3 regions of the Anoxybacillus andreesenii genome follow, and region 2 is predicted to be linked to each of the others. Evidence: predicted binding sites of a transcription regulator. Region 2 holds the regulator's gene; each other region holds the start of a gene.

Region 1 (7,608 bases), on a different contig from region 2:
AAGTAATCAAGTTCCAAGCGATGGCTGCGATAAGTGCCGCCAGGATAACCACGGAACCATTCTCGAGGTTGAACGGATTAACGATATCCTTTGTAATCGTTTTTGCAACTCCGGTAAATGAAATCGCCCCTAGAAAATTCATGAGGGCTGCCAGAATAATTGCTTGACGCGGCCTTAGTGCCTTTGTTGATACGGCAGTCGCAATGGCGTTCGCTGTGTCGTGAAATCCGTTAATAAAATCAAATGTCAATGCCCCGATGACAATAAGGACGGTAAGAATTAACATAGGCTCCATATTAAAGTCTCCTTAGGCATTTTTCATAACAATGGTTTCAAGCGTATTGGCTACACCCTGACAGTGATCAGCGATTTCCTCTAATGTTTCATATATTTCTTTGTATTGGATAATGCGAATGGGATCCTTCTCCACCGAGAATAAATGCTTAATGGATTGACGTAACACTCCATCACATTTGGATTCATAATCCTTAATTTTGATCGCGTGCTCCCGAATTTGATGAAGCTTTTTTGTAGTCATCAGATCGATCGATGTGTCAATTTCCACTGTACAGGCCCTAATGGCCTTAACAAATTTAATCATGTATTCATCTGCTTCTGTCATGGAATACATTTCAAATAATGCAGCACAGGCTTCAAACCCGTCCAGTACATCGTCCATACTCATGGATAATTGCAGAATATCCTCTCTTTCAATAGGTGTGATAAACACTTTATTCAGTTCTTGAATGGTTTCATGAACATATGTATCGCCTTTTGTTTCATATTCTTTCATTGTTTCGAAAAATATTTTTAAGTCATTCACATTCCGAATCTTATAATCAGCAAAAAAGTCCGCGCCTTCTCTTAAATTTGTGGACATGTTTTTCAACAAAACTGAGAACTTATCTTGCTTCTTAAAAGCCATTGGTTTACCCCCTATAAATAGTGAACCTTAGTTTTTATATTTCCAAACTAGTTAATTTTATATTAAAAAAAGTAAAAAATAAACGAATTCCTTCAAATTTTTATAAAAAAATGTGGATTCATGTCTGCGTGGGAGTGAATTTGTCGAAAAATGTTATCTAATATGACAAACGTGTCAAACTATCTTTGTGACATATTTCACATTATTTTCAAAAATGACTCGAAAATAATAATTAATCTAATTATATAATATCTGTAATTGGATGAAATATTTGGATAAGTCGCGACGAAAAATTTTCAGCCAATAAAAATTTTTGGGGGATTAAACAATGAAAAGTTTGAAGCTACTATTCACTCTTTTTTTCGCTCTTGCGCTGTTGGCAGCATGTAATAGCAAAGACGATGCCAGTGCACCAGTAGACGATCAGAAGAAAGAACCAGCAACAACAGAGACAGAAGTAGATAAAGAACTAGAAGCTGCTAAAGCAAAATTCGAGCCTCTTGGTGATATTCCAATTCCAGAGGACAATGAAATGACAGATGAGAAACTTGCTTTAGGTCAAATGCTATATTTTGATGAAAGATTATCAGGAGATAACACATTAAGCTGTGCTTCCTGTCATGCTCCAGCAGCTGGCTATGGAGATAATTTAGCAAAGTTTGTCGGTTTCCAAGGCTTTAATGGTCCGAGAAACAGCCCGACTATTATTAATGCGGGATATTACAAAGAGAATTTCTGGGATGGACGTGCTGGGAGCTTAGAAGAACAAGCTGTTGGACCGATTACAGCAGCAGGGGAAATGAATCAGGATTTAGATGAATTAGTTACGGAATTAAGTGCAGTACCTGGCTATGTCGATGAATTCAACAAAGTATTTAATGATAAAATTACAGCAGATAATATTGCCAAAGCAATAGCTGCATTTGAAAGAACGATTGTCGTAAAGGATACTGCTTTCGATAAATACCTTGCTGGAGACGATGATGCGATTTCTGCTGATGCTAAAGAAGGTATGAAGCTTTTCGTTGGAAAGGCAAGCTGTATCTCATGTCATGCTGGTCCACTTCTTTCTGACCATAACTACTATAACTTAGGTATGGAAGGCGACGATGGAAGATTCGCTGTTACGAACCAAGAGGTTGACAAAGGAGCATTTAGAACAGCTGGTCTTCGCGGTATTGCTCATACTGCACCGTACATGCATGATGGTAGCCTGGCAACATTAGAAGATGTTGTGAACTATTACAATGCAGGTGGAGGCGCACATCCGAATAAGAGTGCGTTAATTAAGCCATTAGGATTAACAGATGAAGAGGTTGGCTATCTTGTTGCTTTCTTAGAAAGCATGAGCGGTGAACCACCAATGTATGAAAAACCTGAACTACCACAATAAACAAATTAGGCCTTGGAGATTTCTCTCCAAGGTTGTTTTTTTGTTTTGGACAAAATAATCAAGGGAAAAAGGTATTTAATCACTTCTCCACACAGAAGAATAAGAAATACTTGATCTGCCATCTTGTTAATTCGATTCCGTATTTCTTAAATTAGCAGAGTGGCGAGGTCCCTCCTTCCATTTAAGAAATACTTTATATAAATGGAGCGCCCCATATCCATAGAGGGCGCTCTTTTACTTCGAAGGGCTATTCAAATGTTGAAGGAGATGAAACTTCAATGCTTTCCAACGTAAAAGGATGGATGAATTGAAGTCTCGCTGCATGGAGTGCGAGTCGTTTGGAAGTAGGGCTATTCCCGTATAAAGCATCACCTATAATGGGATGTCCAATCGAGCTAAGATGTACCCGAATTTGATGGGTCCTGCCGGTGTCCAATTGACATTTAACCTTGGTCGAATTTTTGTTGAATTCCAGTACTTCAAAGTGAGTAACAGCAGGTTGACCATTTGGTGAGACCCGTCTTTTTGTTGGATGATGCCGGTCGCGACCGATGGGTGCATCGATCGTTCCTTTTTTCCTTTTCATTCGACCCTGAACGAGCGCTTCATAGTTTCTTTTTATTTGGCGTTCTTCGAGCATCCTATCCAATATGGCACCAGCTAATTTGTTCTTTGAGAAAAGAATCACCCCTGATGTATCCTGATCCAATCGGTGAACATGCTTAATATGCCGAAACTCTCCCTTAGCCTGCAAATGAAAGGCAACGGCATTTGCCAATGTTTCTGTTTCATCAGGTGTGTTTGGATGGGTCTTGAGCCCTGGTGGTTTGTTGGCAATAAGTAAGTGCTCATCCTCATAGAGAATATCCATTTCAATATAGGTTGGGGGAACTCCAAAATCTTGCTCCTGAAAGAGTCTTATATTAAGACGATCCCCGATATTCAACGGGATATTCCACTTCGCTTGCATATGATTGATGGTGACTTCTTTTTCCATTCTAAATTGATGGGTAAGCTTCCTAGGGGCTTTCCAGACCTCCCAAAATAATTGCTCTAAAGTGATTCCTTCCCATTGGGAAGGAATGATTAATTCGAACCAATCTCCTTTTTTGGAGGTAACGATCATATGGATCTTCCTTTCTAATGCCTTAAATTACCACGGTAAACTTAACTTTTTCTATGTTATTCTTAACATATATGACAAATAGATTACGGTTATTAAAGGTGGGTTATCAGTGAAGATTGTTTTTGCGTCTACACCAGACCAAGAAGAAATGATCCGGGAGCTTGTTAAGACGTTTTATCGGGACGTTTTTCCTCTTTATTATTCAGACAAAGACATAAAGGAATTTGAAAATCTAAAAGTGCTACATACTTCTACGAGACATTTCGAATATTTTGGTACTTTAAAGGAAGCTTATCAGGTTATTTCAAGCTTGCAGACCTTAATATCCATATTGCAGTCTCGCGAAAGACAACCAAAATATAAGAAGATCTTTGAAATAAATGCAGAGTTCCTAAAAGAATTTGGGTTATTCTTCCCATTTGATTATGAACACTTTTTAGAAGAAAGAAGTATGAAGGACAATGTGTTTAGTATTTACACAAAGGCAGCCAATGAATTGCTGATCTAGATGTTCAAATAACGATAGGTACCTCGAATAAGATAGGAGGTACCTATTTTTTTACTTGCTATTTTCTTTAAACCACTTTTCAAAGACTTCTTTTTCTTTATATCCCACGATGCGCTCTGTTTCTTTGCCATCCTTAAATTGAACAATCGTTGGTGTTTCCTCGATCCCGTACTGATCCCAGCCATTCTCGAACTCAAGAATGTTAAATTGCACAAGGTCGACTCCCATTTCTTCAGCTAAAGGAGCGACAATTGGGGTTGTTCGCTTACAGTGTGGGCAGGTTGGGCTATAAAAATAGACCGTGACATCTTCTTTATTATTTAGCTTTTTCTCTAATTCATCAGGTAATATAAGGTTTTGGTAGTTTGGATCATCGAGCTGTGCCACTGTATCTGGATGCAGCGTTTCTTTCTTGTATTTATTATCCTCTGAAACCTTTTCTTCATTTTGCATCTTCGTCATGATGGCAACTCCTGCGAATAATACAATAATGACAGCAAGAAAAATGATGACTTTCTTCAATTATATTCGACCTCCTTTGTCTTCTTCCAAATCACGAAGCTACAAACAAAAATAATGATAAATGCAGTTAATGCAAGGAACGGAATCGTTACAAATCCGAGCCAGTTTATGTAGGCACCAGTGCAAGGAACTCGTCCGCATGCCGGTGCCGCGTCCGCTAGAAAGGAAACCTTCTGCAGACCATAATGGTAAAGAGATGTCGCCGCTCCAATGGCAGAAAGAATCATGGTATATAACGAAATACGATAATCCTTCTTAACGGTAGCTATTCCAAGGATAATAACAAAGGGATACATAACAATTCTTTGATACCAGCATAATTCACAGGGCTCATATTGGCGAATTTCCGAAAAATACAGGCTTCCAAACATCGCAATTACGGATGCAGCCCATGCCAAGAATATAAGTGATTCTCGGTTATCCTTTTTATGATTCATCAATTAATCAATCCCTCGTATAGGTAGTCCTCATTATTTTATTCTGAATAAAGCTGTTTTTCAAATGATTGGATTATTGTTACGAGAATGTCCATAAACAGATGGTTAAAGGTGTTTCTACAATCATGGTCATCAAGATGGAGGTGCGTTATAATGGAAGAAGAATCCAAAATGGTGTGGAGGCTTGTTGTAATGAATTGGAGAAAAAAAGCAGAGAAATGGCTGCGATTTGATGGGTTTGATGAGGGGCTAAAATCACAGCTACGGTCATTAAGCGAAAAGGAATTAGAGGACGCTTTCTACAAGAATTTGGAGTTCGGAACAGGTGGAATGCGCGGTGAAATTGGTGTTGGTACAAACCGTATGAATATCTATACAATTAGAAAAGCATCAGCGGGGCTAGCTAAATGGATCATAGCAAATGGCAATGAGGCCCAAAAACGAGGTGTCGTCATTGCTTATGATTCCCGTCATAAGTCTAGTGAATTTGCACTTGAAGCTGCCAGGACTTTAGCGACCTACGGCATTCAAACCTATGTATTCGATGAACTGCGTCCCACTCCAGAGCTTTCCTTTGCCGTACGTCACATGAACGCTTATTCAGGGATTGTGATCACAGCCAGTCATAATCCACCTGAATATAATGGATATAAGGTATATGGACCGGATGGTGCACAGCTTACATCTGAAGCTGCGGATAAGGTGATTGCCAAGGTTAATGAAATCGACGATGAATTACAGATAGAGGTAAAAAGTGAAAAAGAGCTTAGGGAAACAGAATACATAAAAACAATTGGAGAGGAAATTGATCAAGCCTATCTTGACAGGCTCACGAGCATTTCCGAGAATCCACTTGGAACGAATTCAAAAATAAAAATAGTCTTTACTCCTTTACACGGCACGGGTAATAAGCCAGTACGAAGGGCATTAAAGGCTTTAAATTATGAGCAAGTTACAATTGTTGAGGAACAAGAGCATCCAGATCCCGAGTTTTCGACCGTAAAGAGTCCAAATCCGGAGGAGCATGCTGCATTTGAGCTTGCCATTGAAAAAGGGAAGGAAATCGATGCGGATCTATTGATTGCAACGGACCCAGATGCGGATCGCTTAGGGATCGCCGTGAAAAATTTAGAGGGAGAATATCAGGTTCTGACGGGAAATCAAACAGGCTCGCTTCTCCTCTATTATATTCTTACTGAAAAGAAGAAAAAAAATGCTCTTCCCCCAAATGGGGTCGTATTAAAAACGATTGTCACTTCTGAGCTTGGCAGGGAAATTGCCTCTTCTTTCGGAATCAGCACAGTTGATGTTCTAACAGGCTTCAAGTACATTGCCGAAAAAATCAAGGAATATGAGGAAACGGGTGAGCATCAATTTTTCTTCGGTTATGAAGAAAGCTATGGGTATTTAATTGGTGATTTCGCTCGAGATAAAGATGCAATCCAAGCGGCTTTATTAGCCACAGAGATATGTGCCTATTATAAGGAAAAAGGGATGTCTCTATACGACGCTCTGTTGGAGCTATATGAAAAATTTGGGTACTTTCAGGAAGGGCTCCGTTCACTAACATTAAAAGGGAAGGAAGGGGCTGAACTCATTCAGCAGATTATGACATCCTTCCGGGAAGACAATTTGAAGGAAGTATCAGCACAAAAGGTCGTTAGAGAAGAAGATTACTTAAAAGGAATCGTCATGAGTGAAGCGGGTCAAGAGAAAATCCATCTTCCTCAATCAAATGTGCTGAAATACATCCTTGAAGATGGCTCTTGGGTATGCCTACGACCGTCAGGAACAGAGCCGAAGATAAAGTTCTATTTTGGGGTAAAGGGTGAGACTTTAGAAGCCAGCAGAGAAAAGCTGGAACTTTTGCAAGAGAGCTTTATGAAGATCGTGAATAATAAAATGGAAAAAATAAAATTATAATTGCGAGGGTGTCCAAAATTGCGCTATTTGGACACCCTCTTTTTTTGGTGGAATTCATTATATTGTGTTGACATCAATGTTTTCTTGCTCTGAAAGGTGGTCGTTGGCATGATCGATGTATCTTAACAAGGTATATAACTGTTTTTCGATGACTGAATAATCCTTTTCAAAATTATAGGCATGTAGAAAGTGTTCAATTTTTTTTGATAAAAAATGGTCCTTTGTTCGAACCATCAGTATCAATAAATTATCCCATTCCGACCGATGCGTATAATATAATGCCCGGTCATAATCAATCAAATTCAAATGTCTCATCTCCTTCTGTTTAAGGAGTTGATGTTATTGTGTGAGGGATTCGAAAAAAATCACTCAGCAAAAGTTGGACATCTTGATATGAAGCGATTATCATCATTTACCTGAATAAAGCCGCTGTTCAACCGCTTAACCAGATCATGTTTTTCTGAGGTCTAACATACATTATGGTAAGACTTAGAAGGGGGAGAAGCGGATGAGAGAAGACGAACGAAAAGCCCTTGAATATGCCATTGATGAAATTACCGAAATCGCTTCTGGATTTGGTTTGGATTTTTATCCAATGAGATATGAAATTTGTCCAGCTGATATCATCTATACATTCGGTGCATATGGAATGCCGACTAGATTTTCGCATTGGAGTTTTGGCAAGCAATTTCACAAGATGAAACTGCATTATGATTTAGGGCTTTCCAAAATATATGAGCTGGTGATCAATTCAGATCCATGTTATGCCTTCTT
Region 2 (7,608 bases):
TTTGTCAGAATCAGTCACCATGTAAGGAGATGCATAACCACGGTCAAATTGCATTCCTTCCACTACGTCTAGTTCTGTTGTGAAGCCTTTTGATTCTTCGATTGTGATAACACCGTCATTGCCTACACGCTCCATCGCTTCAGCAATTAACTGACCTACTTCATCATCAGCAGAAGAAATCGCAGCAACCTGTGCAATGGACTCTTTGCCTTCGATTGGCTTTGAAATCGCCTTAAGCTCTTCAACTGCAGTTGCAACAGCTTTTTCAATACCGCGGCGAATCACCATTGGGTTCGCACCAGCAGTTACGTTCTTTAAGCCTTCACGAATCATCGCTTGAGCAAGAACTGTAGCTGTAGTAGTTCCGTCCCCAGCCACATCATTTGTCTTGCTCGCAACTTCAGCAACAAGCTTCGCACCCATGTTCTCGAATGCGTCTTCTAATTCGATTTCCTTAGCGATGGTAACACCGTCGTTAGTGATTAGTGGAGAACCGAATTTTTTCTCAAGAACGACGTTGCGTCCTTTAGGTCCAAGGGTTACTTTAACTGCGTCTGCAAGAGCGTCTACTCCGCGAAGCATCGCGCGACGAGCGTCTTCACTGAATTTAATCTCTTTTGCCATATTGAAAACCTCCCTAAATGATCGTTTTATCTAATACTTACAAAAAAATCTAAATTAATATCTTAGGCGCCAACAATAGCTAAGATGTCATTTTCACGTAAAATTAAATACTCTGTTCCTTGGTACTTCACTTCTGTACCAGAGTACTTTGAGAAGATAATTCGATCGCCTACAGCAACTTCAAGAGCAACTCGCTCACCGTTGTCTAGAACACGACCTGTACCTACAGCTACTACTTTTCCTTCTTGAGGCTTCTCTTTCGCTGAGTCCGGTAAAACGATACCGCTTGCAGTTTTTTCTTCCGATTCAACTAACTCAATAACAATGCGATCTCCTAGTGGCTTTAACAAGTGAAACAACCTCCTCAAATAAAATATGTAATTTTTTATTAGCACTCGATACTCATGAGTGCTAACACATTTATTATATTAATGAATTCCTAAATTTTTTGCAAGTATCATGCGTAAAATTTTCCTTAATTTTTGTTGCTATCCTAACATCTTTTTTTGCACAACCTTTCAAAGTATATACAGAAGTTGAAAAATTATCCAGCCATACACTTTTTTATAATTTAAATTTGTATCTATCATCTTTTTACTAGTAGAATGGGTTATAGTGCATGTTGAGATAGTTATTAAAGGGGAATCACATTTTGAAAAAGGAATATTGGTATATATTAGTTGCTTACATGGGGATGCATCTTTCAAGCTTTGTGGGTGTGCCAGGTGTCACTTTTGCAGGCATATTATTGGGACACAGTTTGGAAGACATGGCCATATATTCAGTTGCGATTTGGATCGTTTTTAGCTTTGCTGTCACCTTGCTTATTGTGTTATTACTGTTGAAAAATGAATGGAAAAACCCCATACCCGATCGAAACGCTGCATCCGTGACTCAGTCAACGGTCTGGGCGATCTTAGGTGTGTTTCTTGCTTTATTTTCCCAGAGCCTAGCCGCAAATATTGAAACATGGCTGGGGATTGAATTGGGCTCGGAGAACACACAGCAAATTCTTTCACTTATTGAGTCTTTTCCTATTGTTGTATTAGTAAGTTCTGTTATTGGTCCCATTCTTGAAGAAATTGTCTTTCGAAAAATATTGTTCGGTTCACTTTATAAAAAGTTCAATTTTTTCATTGCGGCTTTGATCAGCTCCATTATTTTCGCCCTGGCGCATATGGAGCCTGAACACTTACTTTTGTATTCAGCAATGGGCTTTACCTTTGCCTTTCTTTATATCAAAACAAAACGAATCATTGTGCCAATCTGTGCACATGTCGCTATGAATACCTTTGTTGTACTCGTCCAATCCGTATATAAAGAAGACATAGAACGGATTTTCCGAGAAGCCGACAAGGTGCAAAGCTTCATTGGAGGTTTTTTCCTATGAGACAGTCTACCTTGTTTTCAGGAATTCTATATATTGTGTTTGGCTTATTTTTTACTTTTTTCGCCATCCAAAACCTGCAGCAAACTGGGGAATGGGGCTTTTTTACCTACCTGCTCATTCTCTTAGCCACCTTTGATATAGGAGGCGGTCTTCGCATGGTCTTCTTCCATTTTAAGCTTAAATCTATCCAGAAAAATAAGAAATGAGCCCTTCAAAAAGGCTCATTTCATTTCATTTTATTCCACTACTTCTTCCTCATCCACCGTATAATGCTTTAAGAAATAGACCAATGACTGCAATTCAACTGCAAGGTCAATATGATGGACTCGTGTTGTCGGAGGAACCGTTAGCCTTGCTGGTGTGAAATTAAGGATCCCTTTTACATCTACCTTTGCCAGCCTATCTGTAATCGACTGGGCGAACTGAGCAGGAACGGTTAAGATAGCGACCGTGATGTTCTCTTCTTTGATCACTTTTTCCATATCGTCCATGTGAAAAACAGTTATATCCCCGATGGTTGTGCCCACTTTATCTTCAGCTACATCGAAGGCAACAGCAATCTTTGTATTATTGTTTTTGAGGAAATTATAATTTAAGAAGGCCGTTCCAAGATTTCCAACCCCTATTAGGGCTACATTTGTTAACTCATCCTGATCAAGTGTCTTACGGAAAAAACTCAATAGGTAGTTCACATTGTACCCATAACCCTTTTTCCCTAATGCTCCAAAGTACGAAAAATCTCTACGAATCGTTGCAGAGTCTACCTTTACCGCTTCACTAAGCTCCGCAGATGATACCCTCTGCTTCCCTGATGAATGTAAATTCTTTAAGAACCGGTAGTATAACGGCAGCCTTTTTGCTGTTGCCTGAGGAATTTTCACTGTATCATTACTCATCCTATTTCCCCCACCCTATCATAAGTCTAGCTTATAAAATCTCATTCTCTCTTCTAAAATCACCGTTTTTTCCACCTGTTTTTTCAACGAGGTAGGTTTTTCCGATGACCATCCCTTTATCAACGGCCTTACACATATCGTAAACCGTCAAGGCGCAGACCGACGCAGCCGTTAGCGCTTCCATTTCTACTCCTGTATTTCCCTTTGTTTTGACTGAGGCCAAAATGATGAGACGATAATTTTCATTCTCTCGCTCCCATCTGAAGGTAATGTTCACACCTGTTAGCGGAATCGGATGGCACATTGGAATAATATCTGCAGTCTTTTTGCAGGCCATAATTCCCGCCACCTGTGCGACGGCTAGGACATCCCCTTTTTTAATTGTATTGTTGGTTATTTGGTCATATATCTCTTTATTTACCGTAATACTTGAGCTAGCAATTGCGGTCCTAACCGTTTCCTTTTTATCACTAACGTCGACCATTTTGGCTCTGCCTTCTTCGTTAAAATGAGTAAATTCAGCCATATTCTATACACCTCACTTCAAACTATACACTATTTTGACAGATTTGTGAAAACATTGTTATGACTTTCACAAAAGATTTTTAAATACCGCCCATAACCTTCTTTTATTGCCGTTCCCATTTTTGTACGTTACACTATTGCTAGAAATACTGAGGTGAAAACGATGATCTTATTGCAGGTAAATCAATTATCAAAATCATATGGGGCTGATCCCATTTTAACGAATATCAAGCTGGAAGTGCAAACTCGTGACCGCATTGCCCTCGTTGGACGAAACGGTGCAGGTAAATCCACCCTTCTCAAAATAATAGCAGGACAGCTTTCCTATGAATCAGGGGAAATCATTAAACCAAAGGATGTGGAAATCGGCTACTTAGCACAGAATACGGGCTTAGATTCGGATTGCTCCATTTGGGAGGAAATGCTGACTGTCTTTGAGGACCTACAAGAACAGGAAAAACAATTGCGCCAATTAGAAGAAAAAATGGCTAACCCATCCGTCTATACTAACCCTTCAGAATACGAGCGCATCCTCAAGGACTACGATATTCTTCAGGTTACCTTTAAAGAAAATGGTGGCTATCAATATGAATCAGATATCCGTTCTGTATTACATGGACTTAAGTTTCACACCTTTGACTACTCAACCAAAATCTCAAGCCTAAGCGGTGGGCAGAAGACTAGGTTAGCCCTTGGGAAGCTGTTGCTCAAGAAGCCTGATATTTTAATCTTGGACGAGCCGACAAACCACCTGGATATTGAAACATTGTCCTGGCTCGAAGGCTATTTGCAAGGCTATGAGGGCGCCATTTTGATTGTCTCTCATGACCGCTATTTTCTAGATAAGGTGGTCAACCAAGTATATGAAATCTCAAGGCTTCATATAACGAAATATCTCGGGAATTACAGTGCTTATTTAGATCAAAAGGCAGCAAATTATGATCGGGAAATGAAACAGTATGAAAGGCAGCAGGAGGAGATAGCCAAGCTCCAGGATTTTATCCAACGAAATTTGGCGAGAGCTTCGACGACGAAACGAGCGCAAAGCAGAAGAAAACAGCTGGATAAAATGCAAATTATGGACAGGCCACTTGGAGATGAGAAATCAGCCTCCTTTGGTTTTGAAATTGAGCGGCAAAGTGGGAATGACGTTCTCATGGTAGATTCCTTGTCCGTTGGCTATGATGGGGATACGGTCAGTACAGACCTTACCTTTCGACTTACTAGAGGAGATAGTATCGCTCTCGTGGGTCCAAATGGAATTGGGAAATCTACCTTATTAAAGACGATTATTGGACGAATCCCCAAAATTAACGGTAATATCCGCTTTGGCTCCCATGTCACAGTCGGCTATTATGACCAGGAACAGGCAGAACTGACCTCCAACAAAAGAGTATTAAATGAGCTATGGGATGACTACCCACTAATGAATGAAAAGGATATTCGCACCGTACTCGGCAACTTTTTATTCTCTGGAGATGATGTTCTCAAAACGGTTTCTTCCTTAAGTGGTGGTGAAAAAGCACGACTGGCTTTAGCCAAACTAATGATGCAAAAGGCAAATCTCTTAATCCTAGATGAACCCACGAACCACTTGGATTTGGACAGTAAAGAGGTATTGGAAAACTCCCTCGTTGATTATCCAGGTACGATCCTTTTTGTTTCGCACGATCGTTATTTCATTAATCGAATTGCTACTAAAGTTATCGAGCTTAGCTCGACTCATGCAACGGAATTCCTTGGTGACTATGATTATTATGTGGAAAAGAAGCTGGAGTTTGAAGAATTAAAGGAGCTTGAGAAGAAAGAAATATCCACAGTTCATCAACAGGAAACTCAAGAAAAATCGAGTTATCAACAGGATAAAGAAGCAAAAAGATTAGAGCGACAACGAAAGAGAAGAATAGAAGAAATTGAAAAACTAATAGAGGAGCTCGAAAACAGCATCGGGGAAAATGAACAATTACTTTGTGAACCCGAAATCTTTCAGGATCATGAAAAGGTTCTTGAAATTACGAAAGCAAATGATGCGGCAAAAGAAAAGCTAGATAGCTTATTAGAGGAATGGTCAGAATTGGCTGAATAGGAACTACTGTAGCACCGGGATAGACGAACTATCCCGGTTTTCTTTTTCCACAATCTTATTCACAATAAAAATAGGATTACAACAGCTCTCCACAGGGTTTTCCACATTATCCACAGTTTAATTCGTATTTATCCACATTATTCACATAATTTCTTTGTTTATCCACAAAAAAAATCCTCTATAATGAGAGGATTTTGTCCTGGTTCTATTAAATATTGTGGATAGAAATATCTAATCCTGGATTTGCGTTCAAGTTTAATTCGGCTCTTTGACCTTTTTCGAAAAAGATACTGCCGGCAGCCGCAATCATCGCTGCATTATCCGTACAAAGATAGAGCGGTGGTATGATGAGCTCGACATCCTCATCCTCAAAAACCTGCTCAAGTCGGGTTCTGAGCCCTTTATTTGCAGCTACACCGCCTGCGAGAAGCACCTGCTTCACATTATATTCCTTTGTAGCCTTAAGGGTTTTCGTCACTAATACATCAATGACACTCTCCTGAAAGCTCGCAGCAAGGGTTTCTGGAGCAATTTTCTCCCCACGCTGCTCGGCATTGTGAACGGTATTAATCACAGCTGATTTGAGTCCACTGAAGCTGAAATCATAGGAGCCTTCCTCAAGCCATGCCCTCGGGAGATTCAATGTAGGCTCACCTGTTTGCGCCAACCGATCAATATGCGGACCTCCTGGATAAGGCATATTTAATACTCGAGCTACCTTATCATAGGCTTCTCCAGCGGCATCGTCTCTTGTCTCACCGATAACCTCAAAATGTCCATGCTCCTTCATATAGACAAGTTCTGTATGTCCACCTGATACGACCAGAGCAAGGAGAGGAAATTTCATCTCTTTCACCAGCCGGTTAGCATAAATATGCCCTGCAATATGATGCACTGCGACGAGTGGTATATTATGTGCGAAAGCAAGCGCCTTCGCTGCATTGACACCAATTAATAAAGCTCCGACCAGCCCTGGCCCTTCTGTAACAGCAATAGCGTCCATATCAGAAATCTCTAGCTTTGCTTGATGCAAGGCTTCTTCTAATACAATCGTCAGCTGTTCGACATGGTGACGGGAGGCTATCTCAGGAACCACTCCTCCAAATCGCTTATGGCTTTCGATTTGTGAAGCGACTACATTCGCAACAATCTCACGTCCGTTTTTAATAATGGCAACTGCTGTTTCATCACAGCTTGTCTCAATTCCTAATATATAGAGGTCTTTGTTCATTATAAATTCACCCACATTACTAATGCATCCTCATGATCATCCGTATAATAGTTTTTTCTAATTCCACCGTTTTGAAATCCAAGCTTTCGATATAACGATTGAGCAATATCATTAGAGATGCGCACTTCCAGAGTCATGGTCTTTGCACCCTTCCCCCTCGCAATTTCCATTACCTTTTTGAGTAATGCCTCGCCAAGCTTCTTCCCTCTGTATTTTGGCAAAAGGGCAATATTCGTGATATGGGCCTCATCGATAATTATCCACATCCCACAATAGCCAAATACTCCTTCTTCATCCTCTAAAACCGTATAGTGTGCATATTGATTTTTCCTGAGTTCGTTTTCAAAGGACTCTCTACTCCATGGGGTAGTAAATGAAGCATGCTCTATTTCAAGGATTTGGTCGATATCCTTTTCATTCATCGTACGAAATGTTAGTTGTTTGTTCATCTAAGACTTCCTAACCCAAATAGAATTTCTATTTTTTATTCGCTTCCAGCCATTTTGATTCAGCCTCAGCCAGTCGAATATAATTTGGAACAAATGTATGGATATCTTCACCTGCTCGATTCATCCCTAATAACGCTAGTTCCGATGGCCTTGGATTTTGCTCTGTGATCTCAGCAAAAATAGCTTGATTCCCCAATTCCTCTTCAATAATGGCACGATGCAATAGGAGATCATTCCCTACAAAAAGAACCGGAAGATTTCTCTCCTTAAGCTGCAGAACCCAATCCTTTGACTGTAGAATTTGATCCTTCTCAACAGTGATTAATTTGCCATCAGTATACTGGTACAAGCCCGTATAGATTTGTCCTCTTCTTGCATCAAATAATGGGGATACAACCCCTGGAAAA
Region 3 (7,608 bases), on a different contig from region 2:
GTAAACCATTGTTAACATACAGAAAATAAATGATTGGATGGCGCCAACAAAGACTGAGAATCCCTGCCAAGCAAGCGTTGGAATAATTGCTGCTATCGTGCCCCCAACTCCAGTTGCAAGACTTCCTGCAAGTAACCCAAGAAGAATTTCCCCTGCATAGATGTTACCGTAAAGACGTAGACCAAGCGTTAATGTGTTTGCAAATTCCTCAATAATTTTAATTGGGAACATAAACCAGAACGGCTTAAAGAACTCTTTTCCATATGCGCCAACACCTTTGGTCTTCACCCCATAATAATGGGATAGTGCTACAATCATTGTCGCTAATGTTAATGTAACAACTGGGTCAGCTGTTGGTGACTTCCACCAAAGTTCCCCATTATAGGAGACTGAAAAAGGAAGTCCTAGCATATTGGAAACAAAAATATACATGATAATGGTGATTCCTAATACATGGAATTTCCCACCGTCTTTCCAATCCATCGTACTGTTGATGATATTTTTAACAAAATCCATGATCCATTCGAAGAAGTTCTGCATTCCGGTTGGCTTCATGGCAAGCTTTCGTGTAGAAAGAACAGCAATAAAAAAAACGATGGCACTGGCAACTGTTATCATTAATACGTTTGCCAAGTTGAACGTTAAGGTAAAGTTGTCCATAATTTTCAAATGATATAATGGAGCTCCATGTTCCACAGTATTCACCTCTCTTCTCCGCTATTTATGTAAATGAAAAGCTTGCTTAAAAAAATTTATCATAATGACAAAATATGGTGTCATTAATCCCAAAATCACACTGTACAGATGAAACAGATTAGAATATTCAAGGGCAATCACCACTGCTAAAATAGCCGTTGCCATTCTTGAAATCATTCCGAGAGAACGAACCTTCTCCCCTCTGATAACCGCATCTCCAAACCTGTCTACTTTTCTGGCAAGCAGCCACATGTTAAACAAGCCGAGCGCAGTTCCGAGAACGAGTCCCAGAAATATAGTTTTATATGAAGTAAAACCCCAGCCAAGAACATAAAATGAAAGCAAAAAAAATATGTATCGTTGATGCTGTTGAAAAATTGTTCTTACATCCGGCATATTTGATTATTCTCCTGAATAGAAATGTTGGACTAAACGCAGCATCGCGTACACACCTGCAGCTAGTCCTAACAATAATCCAATTATTAAGAATAATGGTTCTGTACTGAATTGACGATCGAGCCATCTTCCTACGAAGATACCAATCAATACAGACCCTACTAATTGAGAAAGAATCGCGGACATTAAGCCGTAAGCTCGCAATGGGTGGCGGTTTTTTTGTTTCATATTAGAACGCATCCTCTCTTTAAGAGAATGGTAAGAAGGCTGAGAAAAGAACAATTTCCCAAAAAAAATCAAGCAAAAAGGTAAGTTCTATGACGATGTTGAAAACCCTATCATTCTTACCCTTTGTAAGCATACAATAGGGACATTTTTATGTCAATGCGTTTGTAGTGAAAAAGCTCACACAAACAAGCACCATTATTGAATATGTTCACACAATATTCGAAAATTATTTTTCCAGCCTTCTTGATTTATTTTTTTGTATTGTTCTCAGAATTTTCTTTTAGATTTTTTTGCTATTTTTTATGAAACTCGTACGGATCTTTTCATTCTATCTCTTCTATATACAGGGGAGTTTCGATCATATCCTCTTTTCCAGATCGCTTTGCAAAGACTTTGGCGATATATAGGCCGCTTTCCGGAAGACGTTCTCTATCAATCGTCTCCTTTAGAAGTCCTTTTCCAACCTTTCTTTTTGTATCGAGAAAGCCAACAAACTGAAAGGAGTCAGGATCAAAAAGGGCGATCCCAAATTCCTCGGCGCCTCCAGGTAAGTAAACCTCATACTGATACGTTCCTTGTTCATCCCCAGCGCCAAAATCAAATCCCATAACCCTTGGATAATTGGGCTCTTCTAAAACATATAAGTAAGGAATTCTGAAAGTTTGAGACCCTGCCTGCAATTCTATGGTGCCATCATGGATTTTTTTCTTAAAGGCTTTTGGGTCCACCATCATTTTGATGGCCACCCTCTTTTTTTCATTTGGCTTCAGAGTAAAAGAAAAAGGCATTTCCCACTGGATTCCAATTTCATTCTTGGGTATGGCAAAGGAATAGACTTGCACCTTATCACTGACGTTCTCCACCGTTACGTACTGTGTATGGGAATGGGGCTCTTCAGCTAGCTTGAACTTACCAAATTGCAGGGAACCAGGCATAACAAGGGATTGCGTCTTAATGGCCGCTTCTACTTGAATTCTACCCGCACCCTGTTCATAGGTTCGATATGGATTTCCTTTTTGATCAGAAATTGGTTTCGCTGTATTCATTAAAGCTGCCTTAATTTGTTCGGGTGACCAATCCGGATGCGCTTGCTTGATGAGGGCACTTGCACCTGCGACATGCGGAGCGGCCATGCTTGTTCCTTGAAGGGCCAAGTAACCGCCAGGAATCGTGCTCGTAATCGCTACACCTGGTGCGACGACATCCGGTTTGATATCCCAGGTGGAGGTCACTGGTCCACGTGAGCTGAAATCAGCCAATAAATCCTTCTCTTCTATTATATGAATACGGGCTTCTGCCTCTCCCTTTTCAGTGAGCTGCTTCAATTTCTTGCCTTCTTCCTTAGAAATTGTAGAGACGGGCAAATCTACCTCTCCCTCAAGATTTCCAATAAAGCTCCCAGAAATATGATTATAAATAATCACAGCAACTGCCCCCGCCCGCAGTGCGTTGTTGGCTTTTTCGGTAAAAGTGATTTTCCCCCGCTTGATAAGGGCGATTTTCCCTTTGACGTTGGTAAGCTCTTTTGGTTTGCCTAATCCTCCGTCTACGACTTCATAGGAGCGATCAAGCTTCCATTCGTGTGAGCCCTGCATCGGCTCAAGTCTAATTTTTTCTGAAAGTCCTACAACCGAAAGATAAGGGATTTTCATGGGTGGAGTGGAAGCTCCAACAGAAATGGCCTTTGCGGCTGTTCCAGGAGAGCCAACGGTCCACATATTTGGACCTGAATTACCTGACGAGGTGACAGGAATAATACCTTCTTCTGCCGCCTTATTCAGGGCAAGACTAATCGGGAGATCAGGTCCATTAATGCTATTGCCAAGGGACAAATTCAGAACATCGACTTTATCTTTAATCGCTTGTTCAATCGCCGCTAGGACCTGTTCGGTTGTCCCTGCTCCCCCAGGACCGAGCGCTCGATAGGCAATCACCTTGGCATCTGGAGCTACCCCATTGATTTTTCCATTTGCCGCAATGATCCCCGCAACATGGGTACCGTGCAGAGTGATCGGACCGTCTGGGCCTTCTGATTCCATTGGATCTGCGTCTTGATCCACCAGATCATGCCCACCCTCATAGTTTCTTCTCAAATCCTGATGGCGATAGTCAATCCCTGTATCAATCACCCCTACTGTAATTCCTTTTCCCGTCAGTCGATGATTCGTTTGATCGTATATTCCTCTCACCGCATCCCCGCCGATGATTCGGATGTTTTCTTCCTGTTGGGTTTTATAGGTTTGGACCTGAGAGACAAGCTCGACATGATTTGATTTCGCCAGCTTTGCTAGAGAGGAGAGGGTCCCTTTTACAGAAAAACCGTTCAGGGCATGCTTGTATGTATATCTCAGCTCGATATCCTGGTATGGTTCAAGGATTTTCTGGATATCCTGTTCGGTAAAATTGTTAGCGATGGTCACAATAGCAACTCTTTTGGCTTGTGGAGATTCCTCTGGGAGAGGAGGATGGTGGAGGCTTTGAGCGTGAGTTGACAGTGGAAAAAGAAACATAATGAGCATGATGACTAGTCTTTTCAACGTATACACCCTCTTTTTTTTACTAGAATGTTCCTGTTTCGGTCTTTGTATGCATGGTTGAGTTTATAGATTGCGTTAGTTCGGCGGGGGATTACGGCTGGGACAGGTGGAAATTGCACTGGACCAAGCAGGAAGTGCGTGGACCAAGGCGGGGGATTGCGAAACACACAAAAAACTGACCACAAATGGGGTCAGTTTTTCAATGGATGATATGGTTCAGGTCTTTCGGCAGTCTGGTTGAAGTAGTAACGGATGGCCTCGCAAATTCTGTGCGAAGCTTCTCCATCTCCATATGGATTGACGGCTTTGGCCATTTTTTCATAGGCTGCCTTGTCAGTTAAAAGCTCAGTTGCAAGTTGGTAAATCGTTTCTTCCTCGACCCCAGCAAGCTTAAGCGTGCCTGCCTCAATTCCTTCTGGGCGTTCGGTTGTATCACGAAGAACCAGTACAGGAACACCGAGGGATGGAGCCTCCTCCTGCACCCCGCCCGAATCGGTTAGGATGAGATAGGCTCTCGAAGCAAAATTATGAAAATCAATGACATCAAGCGGTTCAATGAGATGGATGCGCGGGTCATCCCCAAGAATTTCATCCGCAATTTCCCTTACGACCGGGTTCAAATGAACAGGGTAAATGACTTGGACATCCTTTTGTTCTTCGACAATTCTCTTTACTGCCCGGAACATATTGCGCATGGGTTCCCCTAAATTTTCACGGCGATGGGCAGTAAGAAGGATCAGTCGGTCATCTCCGAGCTTTGATAAAATCTCGTGATGATACTCCTCTTTTACCGTTGTTTTTAAGGCATCGATGGCCGTATTCCCCGTAATAAAGATGCTTTCTTCCTGCTTATTCTCTTGGCGTAAATTCTCAGCAGACTCCGTTGTCGGTGAAAAATGGAGGTCTGCGATCACTCCCGTTAGCTGACGATTCATTTCTTCTGGATAAGGAGAATACTTATTCCACGTTCTTAAGCCAGCTTCCACATGGCCCACCACAATTTGATTATAAAATGCTGCGAGACTCGCAATGAAGGTGGTTGTCGTATCGCCGTGAACAAGAACGATATCAGGCTTCACTTCTTTCATAACCTTGTCCAATCCTTCAAGACCACGAGTGGTCACATCGACAAGGGTTTGCCGCTCCTTCATGATATTAAGATCATAATCAGGAGTGATTCCGAATATGGATAAGACTTGATCCAGCATTTGGCGATGCTGCGCAGTCACGGTTACGATCGATTCGAAAGCCTCTGGATATTTCTGCAGTTCGAGAACGAGCGGAGCCATTTTTATCGCTTCAGGTCTTGTCCCGAAAATCGTCATAACTTTTATCGGTTTGTTCATTTCGAACACCAACTTTCTCTACCACTTTTTATCGTACCGAGCAAAACACGTTCACCCCATACCCATAAGGCTCATTTCAGCACTTGACTCTGGTTTTTGGTAAAAACATTATTTAGTCCCGAATAAACGATCTCCTGCATCTCCTAGTCCAGGGATGATGTAGCCTTTTTCATTAAGCCTTTCATCTAGAGCAGCGATGTAAATATCCACGTCTGGATGGGCATTCTTCACCGCTTCCACGCCTTCAGGAGCGGCAATCAAGCACATGAATTTAATATTTTTGGCACCGCGCTTTTTGAGAGAGTTAATGGCTTCCACTGCTGACCCACCTGTTGCAAGCATCGGGTCCACTACGATGAAATCTCTCTCCTCTACATCACTAGGTAGTTTCACATAATACTCAACCGGCATCAATGTTTCTGGATCACGATAAAGACCGATATGTCCTACCTTTGCCGCAGGGATCAGCTTCAAAATCCCGTCTACCATTCCGATGCCTGCGCGAAGAATCGGAATAACCCCAATCTTCTTACCAGAAATAACTTTGGACTTCGTCTTGCTTACGGGTGTTTCAATTTCAATTTCTTCAAGAGGCATATCACGAGTGATTTCAAAGGCCATTAAGGTTGCAACCTCATCCACAAGCTCACGGAAATCCTTCGTACCCGTATCTTTTTCACGGATGTATGTAAGCTTATGCTGAATTAACGGATGATCAAAAACATATACTTTTGCCATGGAGCTCTCTCCTTTTTAAATCATTTGGTCTCAAGTAAACCTATTATGAACAAAACACACTTCGTCTAATTTTACAGAAAAAGCTTTTTAAGAGCAACTCATACAGAAAAATGTCAGAGAAAATTCGGTACCTGGTACCGCCCGTGGACTTTTTACCGAAAATGTACGCCTCCAGTGGACACTTTTGTCGACAAAAAGGTGAAACTCTTTGTTTGGTAGGGTTTCACCTGCTAAATAATTATCTATCTTCGTAGAGCGGGAATCGGCTTGTTAGAGCTTCTACACGTTGTTTTGCTTCTTCCAGCTTTGCTTCGTCCTCATGGTTTTTCAAAGTGAAACCGATGATGGATGCGATTTCTTCCATTTCTGCTTTCCCGAAGCCACGTGATGTAACAGCTGCTGTACCAATTCGAACACCACTAGTGACAAATGGACTTTCTGGATCAAACGGGATCGTATTTTTGTTCACGGTAATGCCCACTTCATCGAGAACCTTTTCAGCTATTTTTCCCGTGATGCCTAAAGAACGAACATCGACTAATAATAGATGGTTATCAGTTCCGCCTGAAACAAGGTTGAGTCCTTCTTCCTGAAGCTTTTCCGCCAAATGCTTGGCGTTAGAAATAATATTAGCTGCGTATTCCTTAAAGCTTTCTTGTAAAGCTTCCCCAAAGGAAACCGCTTTAGCTGCAATGACATGCATTAATGGACCGCCCTGAATTCCTGGGAAGATCGATTTATCAATTTTCTTTGCGAATTCTTCCTTACAGAGAATCATGCCGCCACGTGGGCCACGAAGTGTTTTGTGTGTGGTCGTAGTGACAAAATCAGCATATGGAACTGGGTTTGGATGAAGTCCAGCGGCTACAAGACCAGCAATATGGGCCATATCGACCATCAAATACGCTCCAACCTCATCGGCAATTTCTCTGAACTTCTTAAAATCAATCAGGCGTGGATAGGCACTTGCACCAGCAACGATCAGCTTTGGCTTATGGGTACGGGCCTTCTCCAATACATCGTCGTAGTTAATCGTATGGGTGACCTCATCCACCCCATACTCAACGAAATTATATTGAACACCACTGAAGTTAACAGGGCTTCCGTGTGTCAAATGCCCACCGTGAGAAAGGTTCATTCCAAGAACAGTATCGCCGTGCTCAAGGATTGTGAAATATACAGCCATGTTAGCTTGAGCACCTGAATGGGGCTGGACATTCACATGCTCCGCTCCAAAAATCTGCTTGGCTCGATCACGTGCAAGATCCTCAACAATATCAACGTACTCACAGCCGCCATAATAGCGTCTTCCAGGGTATCCCTCCGCATACTTGTTTGTTAATACGGACCCTTGAGCTTCCATCACCGCTTCACTAACAAAGTTCTCCGACGCAATTAACTCAATTTTGGAACGTTGGCGTCCTAATTCCTTTTGAATCGCTTGAAGTACCTGTTCATCCTGCTGCGCTAAATGCCTCATGATAATCCCCCTCTAATGTAAAAATATGTACGAACTTCTTCCACTTACATGCTTTCCATTTTAAGCGTTGGTTGGAAAATATTCAAGACTCATAATCAGTAAAATCCGAATACTATAAAAAATCTTGCTATAATTGTTCGGTAATCCCTATGAAAAAAGCTTCTGAACGACACAGAAGCTTGAATCA

Evidence for each region. The regulator Rex, encoded in region 2, represses fermentation and respiration genes when NADH is low (regulators of the CRP and FNR family bind a similar motif). The targets are predictions, from matches to a motif close to TTGTGAAATATTTCACAA.
Region 1: the regulator Rex is predicted to act here: its motif matches at 1,111-1,128, upstream of J2S07_RS17995 (cytochrome-c peroxidase).
Region 3: the regulator Rex is predicted to act here: its motif matches at 1,486-1,503, upstream of J2S07_RS03015 (AtpZ/AtpI family protein).

Annotation. Positions count from the first base shown of each region.
Region 1 is NZ_JAUSTU010000024.1:38,603-46,210, forward strand. It holds gene J2S07_RS17985 (inorganic phosphate transporter) at 1-295, opposite strand, end outside; gene J2S07_RS17990 (DUF47 domain-containing protein) at 308-925, opposite strand; gene J2S07_RS17995 (cytochrome-c peroxidase) at 1,254-2,318, shown strand; gene J2S07_RS18000 (RluA family pseudouridine synthase) at 2,566-3,444, opposite strand; gene J2S07_RS18005 (YhcU family protein) at 3,554-3,952, shown strand; gene J2S07_RS18010 (thioredoxin family protein) at 4,004-4,474, opposite strand; gene J2S07_RS18015 (disulfide oxidoreductase) at 4,471-4,911, opposite strand; gene J2S07_RS18020 (phospho-sugar mutase) at 5,104-6,834, shown strand; gene J2S07_RS18025 (YhdB family protein) at 6,892-7,140, opposite strand; gene J2S07_RS18030 (SpoVR family protein) at 7,343-7,608, shown strand, end outside.
Region 2 is NZ_JAUSTU010000036.1:1,271-8,878, reverse strand. It holds gene groL (chaperonin GroEL) at 1-624, opposite strand, end outside; gene groES (co-chaperone GroES) at 687-974, opposite strand; gene J2S07_RS20015 (CPBP family intramembrane glutamic endopeptidase) at 1,277-2,014, shown strand; gene J2S07_RS20010 (YdiK family protein) at 2,011-2,220, shown strand; gene J2S07_RS20005 (redox-sensing transcriptional repressor Rex) at 2,251-2,910, opposite strand; gene moaC (cyclic pyranopterin monophosphate synthase MoaC) at 2,942-3,436, opposite strand; gene J2S07_RS19995 (ABC-F family ATP-binding cassette domain-containing protein) at 3,599-5,521, shown strand; gene tsaD (tRNA (adenosine(37)-N6)-threonylcarbamoyltransferase complex transferase subunit TsaD) at 5,730-6,752, opposite strand; gene rimI (ribosomal protein S18-alanine N-acetyltransferase) at 6,752-7,201, opposite strand; gene tsaB (tRNA (adenosine(37)-N6)-threonylcarbamoyltransferase complex dimerization subunit type 1 TsaB) at 7,230-7,608, opposite strand, start outside.
Region 3 is NZ_JAUSTU010000002.1:212,907-220,514, forward strand. It holds gene atpB (F0F1 ATP synthase subunit A) at 1-696, opposite strand, end outside; gene J2S07_RS03010 (ATP synthase subunit I) at 718-1,092, opposite strand; gene J2S07_RS03015 (AtpZ/AtpI family protein) at 1,099-1,320, opposite strand; gene J2S07_RS03020 (S8 family serine peptidase) at 1,644-3,857, opposite strand; gene wecB (non-hydrolyzing UDP-N-acetylglucosamine 2-epimerase) at 4,049-5,203, opposite strand; gene upp (uracil phosphoribosyltransferase) at 5,312-5,941, opposite strand; gene glyA (serine hydroxymethyltransferase) at 6,180-7,421, opposite strand.